2 regions of the Stenotrophomonas sp. 62841_Sma genome follow, and region 1 is predicted to be linked to the other one. Evidence: predicted binding sites of a transcription regulator. Region 1 holds the regulator's gene; the other holds the start of a gene.
What was found. The regulator FliA, encoded in region 1, starts transcription of late flagellar genes. The targets are predictions, from matches to a motif close to TAAAGTTTNNCNNNCNNNGGCCGATAA.

Region 1 (3,404 bases):
GGCCTGCAGCACGGCCTGGCCGGCACGTGCGGCGCCCAGCGCCTCTTCAGCGGCATGGCACAGCTCGACCATGGCGGTGACGCCGAGGAAGCCGGCGCCGCCTTTGAGCGTGTGGTAGCCGCGGAACACCGCGTTGAGCTGGTCGCTGTCCTGCGGTGCCTGCTCCAGCGACACCAGCTGTTCGCCGAGGCGATCCAGGATCTCCTGCGCCTCGATGATGAAATCGGCAGTGATGTCGTCGGATACCGCGCTCATGCTTACAGCCCCAGATCCGACAACAGGTCGTCGGCGTCGTTCTGCGAGACCGCGTGGCGGTCCAGTCCCTTCAGTGCCGGCCCGGCCAGTTCCGGGTCGGTGCGATGCTGTTCCGGCGGCAGGCCGAGCGCGCCGAAGCCTTCGTGCACGCGGCGGACGATGCCGACCACGCGACGGATGATCTGCCCGGTCAGGTCCTGGTAGCTCTGGGTCAGGGCGATCTCGGTCAGGTTGTGGCGGATGCGCTCGAGCTGCGCGTCCTGGCCCGGCTGCAGGCCTTCAGCGCGCAGCTGTTCGGTCAGGCTGCGGCATTCCTCGGCCAGGTCCAGGGTGCGGTGCGTCGCCTGTTCGGTCATCGCCACCACGTGGTCCAGTCGCGCGCAGGCGTCGTCCAGTTCGCCGGCTTCGCTCGGCACGGTCGGCAGTTCGCCCAGCGCCTGTCCCAGCTCGCGGGCCAGCCGCGAGAGGCCGCTCATCATCGGCTGCGTGCGCAGCGCGACCAGCCCATCGATGCGCTGCCGCCAGGCGGCCTCGTCACCGGACTCGAGTGCGTCCAGGGCCTCCTGCAGGCGCAGGGCGAGGGCGTTCTTGTCGACCGTGGTATCCATCAGGCGCTGGCCGCCAGGCGTTCGAAGATCTTGCCGAGCTTCTCTTCCAGCGTCTGCGCGGTGAATGGCTTGATGATGTAGCCGTTCACGCCGCTCTGGGCGGCTTCGATGATCTGCTCGCGCTTGGCTTCTGCGGTGACCATCAGCACCGGCAGGGTCTTCAGCTTGGCATCGGCACGGATGGCCTTGAGCAGCTCGATGCCGGTCATCACCGGCATGTTCCAGTCGGTGACCACGAAATCGAACGGCTGGCTCTGCAGCAGCGACAGCGCGGCATGCCCGTCCTCGGCTTCGGCGGTATTGGTGAAGCCCAGATCGCCCAGCAGGTTCTTGACGATTCGACGCATGGTCGAGAAGTCGTCGACGATCAGGATGCGCATGTTCTTGTTCAAAGCAGAATTCCTTTGTTGTTCATTCCGGACGGCCGGGGGCAGCCGCCTCGGGGATGTTCATTCTTCGAGGCCTGCGTCGGCAGCCTCGAACAGCTTCAGCCGGCCACGCAGGCGCAGTACCGCCTGGCCGTGGATCTGGCAGACCCGCGACTCGCTCACGCCGAGCACCGCGCCGATCTCCTTCAGGTTCAGTTCCTGCTCGTAGTACAGCGAGAGCACCAGTTGTTCGCGCTCGGGCAGGTGGCCGATGGCCTTGCCCAGCTCGCGACCGAACTCGCCGCGCTCCAGTACCTGCTGCGGGGTCGGCCCGCCCTGGGCGACGGTGTCCAGCTCGCCCTGGTCCTCGATGCGCGATTCCAGGCTCAGCACCTGGCCACGTGCAGCGTCTTCCATCAGCCGCAGGTACTCAGGCAGCGGCATCTCCATCGCGGCGGCCACTTCAGTGGCGCTGGCGGCACGGCCACTGCTCTGTTCCAGGCGGCGGATGGTGGCGGCGGCATCACGTGCACGGCGGTGCACCGAACGCGGGACCCAGTCACCACGGCGGATCTCGTCGATCATCGAACCACGGATGCGGATCGAGGCGTAGGTCTCGAAAGAAGCACCCTGGTCGGCGTCATAGCTGCGCGAGGCTTCGATCAGTCCCATCATGCCGGCCTGGATCAGGTCGTCGACCTCGACGCTGGCCGGCAGGCGCGCGGCCAGGTGGTGGGCGATGCGCCGCACCAGGTCCGAATGCTGGGCGATGACTTCGTTTGCCGCCGAGCGCTGCACTTCCCTGTACTGGGCTGCGCCTTTCATGCCGTCACCCCACGCTGCTTGAGGATGCGTTCGAGGAAGAACTCGACGCCGCCACGCGGTTCGGTCGGCGCCTGCCAGCGCGCGGTACGGCGCGCGATCTCGGTGATCGCCAGCGCCGCCGGGCTGGACGGATAGGCCTTCACCACCGGCTGCTGGCGCTGCACCGACAGGCGCAGCCAGTCATCCTGCGGCACGCAGCCGAGGTAGTTCAGCGAGACATCGGCAAGGAACTTCTCGCAGACGCGGGTCAGCTTCTCGTACAGCACGCGGCCCTCGTTGGGGTCGCGCACCATGTTGGCCACCACCTGGATGCGGTCCACGCCGCGCTCGCGCGACAGCACCTTGATCAGTGCGTAGGCGTCGGTGATCGAGGCCGGCTCGTCACAGACCACCACCACGGTGTCCTGTGCGGCCTGGCAGAAGGTCAGCACGCCATCGGTGATGCCCGCGGCAGTGTCCACCACCATGATGTCCAGCTCGCGCTCCAGCTCGGAGAACACGTTGACCAGGCCAACGTGCTCGGCCGGAGCCAGCTCGGCCATGTGGCGGCGGCCGGATGCGGCCGGGACCACCAGCACGCCGTTCGGGCCTTCGACGATGACGTCATCCAGCGTGCAGCGGCCGGCGACCAGGTCGGCCAGCGTAAAGGTGGGGTTCAGCCCCAGGATCACGTCGATGTTGGCCAGGCCGAGGTCGGCGTCCAGCAGCAGCGTGCGCTTGCCCATGCCAGCCAGTGCCACGGCCAGGTTGGCCGACACATTCGTCTTGCCCACGCCGCCCTTACCGCCAGTGACCGCAATGGTGCGCACAGGGCCGAGCGGCTCGCTGCGGGTGGCCGACAGCGGGAAGGTCTTGGTCAGCTTGGCGTACTCACGCGACGGCATGGTTCAACTCCGGGTTGCAGGGCATATCGGCCGCGCGGCGCAAATCTTCAAGGCGAAGTACAAGATTGGCTGCACTGGCCCGGTGCAGGTCCTCCGGGACGTCCTGGCCATCGGTCACCCAGGTGATCGGCAGGGCATGATCCACGGCCACCGACAGGGCGTTGCCGAAGCGGCCGGTCTCGTCCAGCTTGCTCAGTACCAGGCCCTGCAGGTTGGCGGCGCCGAAGCGGCGGACCACCTCGTCCATGTCGCCGAAGCTGGTGTTGGCCGGCAGCACCAGCAGGGTGCGGACCTGGCGCGCGGCACGCAGCCACTGCAGCTGGGCGGCCAGGGCGCGGTCGCGCGGGCCCAGGCCGGCGGTGTCGATCAGCACCAGCTTGTAGTCCTTCAGGCGTTCCAGCAGCTGGTCCAGGTCGGTGCCGCTGTTGGCCTCGTGCACCGCGATGCCGAGCTGGCGGCCGTAG
Region 2 (3,404 bases), 2.3 Mb from region 1:
CGGTCTGGCTGACTACCTGCGCCAGAGCTGGCACCCGGACACGCGTCCGGCCGAGTTGACGCTGGATGATGCACCCGGCCAGCGTACCCATTGGCTGGGCCTGACCGTGCACGAGCACACCGTCACCGGTGCTGACAGCGCCGATGTCCGCTTCACCGCGCGCTATCGCGTCGGCGGCGGCAGTGCGGTCAAGATGACCGAACACAGCCGCTTCCAGCGCATCGACGGCCGCTGGTACTACCTCGACGCGGTCTGAGCCCTACACGCTGCGCGCAGCCAGCACGCGCTGGCCGCCGTGCGCGCGCACCTGGTTGCGGCCGCCGTCCTTGGCCACATACAGGGCCTGGTCGGCGGCCTTGACCACTGCCATCGGGCGCGGATCCACATGGCTGTCGGCCAGGCCGATGCTCACTGTCACCTGTACCACCTGGCCGCTGCCACCGCGTCCGCGCTGCTGGCGGCCGGCTTCGTCATCGCGGCTGCGGGTGCTGCGGTCGCGCAGCTGCATGCGGGTCTCCTCGATGCTCTGCCGCAGCGCCTCCACGGCATCCATGCAGGCCGCCGCAGGGCGGTCCAGGAACACCACCGCGAACTCCTCACCGCCATAGCGGAATGCACGGCCACCGTCGCCCACCCGCGCCAGCCGCGAGGCCACCAGGCGCAGTACATCGTCTCCGGTGTCGTGACCATGGGTGTCGTTGAATGACTTGAAGTGGTCCACGTCCACCATCGCGATGCTGTAGGTGCCGCGTGCCCGCTGCAGGGTCTCGTTGAATGCCCGTCGCCCCGGCAGGCCGGTCAACTCATCGCGGAAGGCCATGTGGAAGGACTCCTGCAGCATCGCGCCCAGCATCAGCAGCAGGGCGGCGCTGCTCAGCGCCGGCAGCAGCACCGGCTGCAGGAAGATCCGCGGCAGCATCCACCACAGGCACAGCAGGGCCAGCAGCATCGCCGTGTGCAGTGGCCGAGGATGCCGCCACGCCTGCCAGCCCAACGCTGCGGTCGCCAGCAGGAACAGCAGCGCCGGCAGCTGCGCCAGCGCGTTCCAGTCGGCGGGAATCCAGGCCCAGTGACGGTTCGACAGCAGATCGTGCATGCCGCGCGGCTGCTGTGTGGCTAGCAGCAGGAAGATCATCACCGCGGTGCCGATGGCAATACCGCGCAGCAGCAGGTCCTGGCGCCGCCGTCCGCGCTCCGGCCACAACGCAAGGCCGGCAGACAACAGCGGCAACCAGGCCGAGATGGCGTGGAAGCGCAGCGGTGTCAGCGTGGTGACATGGCCATTGCGCAGGTAGCCAGCGACGTCCTGGTGCAGCAGCGCGAACATCACCGCCACAAGCATCAGCAGGCACAACGTGCGCACCTGGTGGTAGAGCAGGGCCAGGCCGGCACCGAGGCAGGCCAGCAGCCAGGGCAGGATGCGCTGCGCCGGGCTGGCCACGTCTGCGGTATCCAATGCGGTCCACACCACCACGGCAACCAGCACGGCAGGCAGCACGAACAGGTAATGCGCAGGCTGGCGGAGCGGATGCAGGGGCAAGCAGGAATTCCAGCGCGGTGACGACGCGGCCGCAGCATTGCCGTTAGCGGCGTTCGTGGTGGCTTCTTGAATGCGGCAGGCTCATCCATGTGAACGAAGTGACGCCGAACCATGACGTCGCACTCACCGTCCAGCGCCGATGCTGCCCACATGGACAGCGTACCCGCCGCCGTCGCTGCCCCGCAGCACGATCTCGCCCGCCAGTTCGCCCATGTACGGACGCGCAGCCTGCAGTTGGCCGCGCCGCTCAGCGCCGAGGACGCCATGCTGCAGAGCATGGCTGACGCCAGCCCGAGCAAATGGCACCTGGCCCACACCACCTGGTTCTTCGAACGCTTCGTGCTGGCGGGCTTCGGCACCGCGCCAGCGCATGACCCGGCCTGGGACTACCTGTTCAACAGCTACTACAAGAGCATCGGCCCGGCGCATGCGCGGCCACAGCGCGGGTTGCTGTCGCGGCCCTCGCTGCAGCAGGTGCGCGACTACCGCCAGCAGGTCGATGCGCAGGTGCAATCGCGGTTGGCGGCGGGCGATCTCGATGAACAGGCACTGCAACATCTGCAGCTGGGCCTGCAGCACGAGCAGCAGCACCAGGAACTGCTGCTCACCGACATCAAGCATGCGTTCTGGTGCAACCCATTGCAGCCCGCCTACCGCGAGGACCTGCAGCCTGCCACCAGCGCTGCCAGTGCGCAGGGCTGGATCGAATCACCCGAGCGCATCGTCACCGTCGGTGCTGCAGCCTGGCCGCAGCACACCGCGTTCGCCTACGACAACGAATCGCCAGCGCACCGCGTGCTGCTCCCCGCGCACGCATTGGCCGAGCGTCCCGTCAGCAATGCCGAGTATCGGGCCTTCATCGACGCCGGCGGCTACCGTGAACCGCGCTGGTGGCTCAGCGAAGGCTGGGCGCTGCGCGAAGCCGAGGGCTGGCAGCACCCGCTGTACTGGGATGACGCCCTGCAGCGCGAGTACACCCTGGGCGGTTGGCGCGAACTGGATCCGCACGCGCCGGTCTGCCACCTCAGCTACTACGAGGCCGATGCCTGCGCCCGCTGGTCCGGCGCGCGCCTGCCCAGCGAGTACGAATGGGAAGCCGCCGCTGCGTCGCAGCCGCTGCGCGGCCATTTCGCTGACGACGACCGGCTGCATCCGCTGGCAGCGCAGGGCAGTGGAATACGGCAGCTGTTCGGCGATGTCTGGGAGTGGACCCACAGCGCGTATGGCGCCTATCCGGGCTTCCGTCCCTTCGCCGGCAACCTCGGTGAGTACAACGGCAAGTTCATGTGCGGGCAGTGGGTGCTGCGTGGCGGCAGCTGCGCGACACCCCGCGGCCATGTGCGCGCCAGCTACCGCAACTTCTTCATGCCGCCGGCGCGCTGGCAGTTCTCCGGGCTGCGCCTGGCCAGGGACCTCACATGAGCACCGTGCATGACGCGCTGCAGGCATTGACCGATCTCACCCCCGGGCGGCAGCAGATCCTCTCCGACGTAGTGGCCGGACTCTCACGTACGCCGCGGCAGCTGCCGTCCAAGTACTTCTACGATGCGCGTGGCTCGCGCCTGTTCGAGCAGATCACGCAGACCCCCGAGTACTACCCCACGCGCACCGAGCTGGCCCTGCTGAAGCGTGTGCTGCCGGACATCGCCCGCAGCGTTGGCCCGCGTCTGCACGTGGTGGAGCTGGGCAGCGGCAGCGGACGCAAGACCGCGCTGCTGCTGGCCGCACTTCACGACCCGGTGGCCTATACGCCGATTGAAATCTCGCGGGCCGCGCTGCTGTCCAGCATCGATCATCTGGCGCCGGCGTTGCCGGAGGTGGAGATGCTGCCGGTCTGTGCTGACTTCACCCGCCCCGTCGCCGT

Region 2: a site for FliA is predicted at 1,584-1,610, ahead of ACZK5G_RS22260 (GGDEF domain-containing protein). Genes of this name have one in related genera too.

The regions. Positions count from the first base shown of each region.
Region 1 covers NZ_CM151224.1:2,242,944-2,246,347, forward strand. The annotation lists gene ACZK5G_RS10440 (chemotaxis protein CheA) at 1-255, opposite strand, end outside; gene ACZK5G_RS10445 (protein phosphatase CheZ) at 258-863, opposite strand; gene cheY (chemotaxis response regulator CheY) at 863-1,255, opposite strand; gene ACZK5G_RS10455 (RNA polymerase sigma factor FliA) at 1,313-2,056, opposite strand; gene ACZK5G_RS10460 (MinD/ParA family ATP-binding protein) at 2,053-2,940, opposite strand; gene flhF (flagellar biosynthesis protein FlhF) at 2,927-3,404, opposite strand, start outside.
Region 2 covers NZ_CM151224.1:4,790,286-4,793,689, reverse strand. The annotation lists gene ACZK5G_RS22265 (YchJ family protein) at 1-256, shown strand, start outside; gene ACZK5G_RS22260 (GGDEF domain-containing protein) at 260-1,540, opposite strand; gene egtB (ergothioneine biosynthesis protein EgtB) at 1,691-2,962, shown strand; gene egtD (L-histidine N(alpha)-methyltransferase) at 2,959-3,404, shown strand, end outside.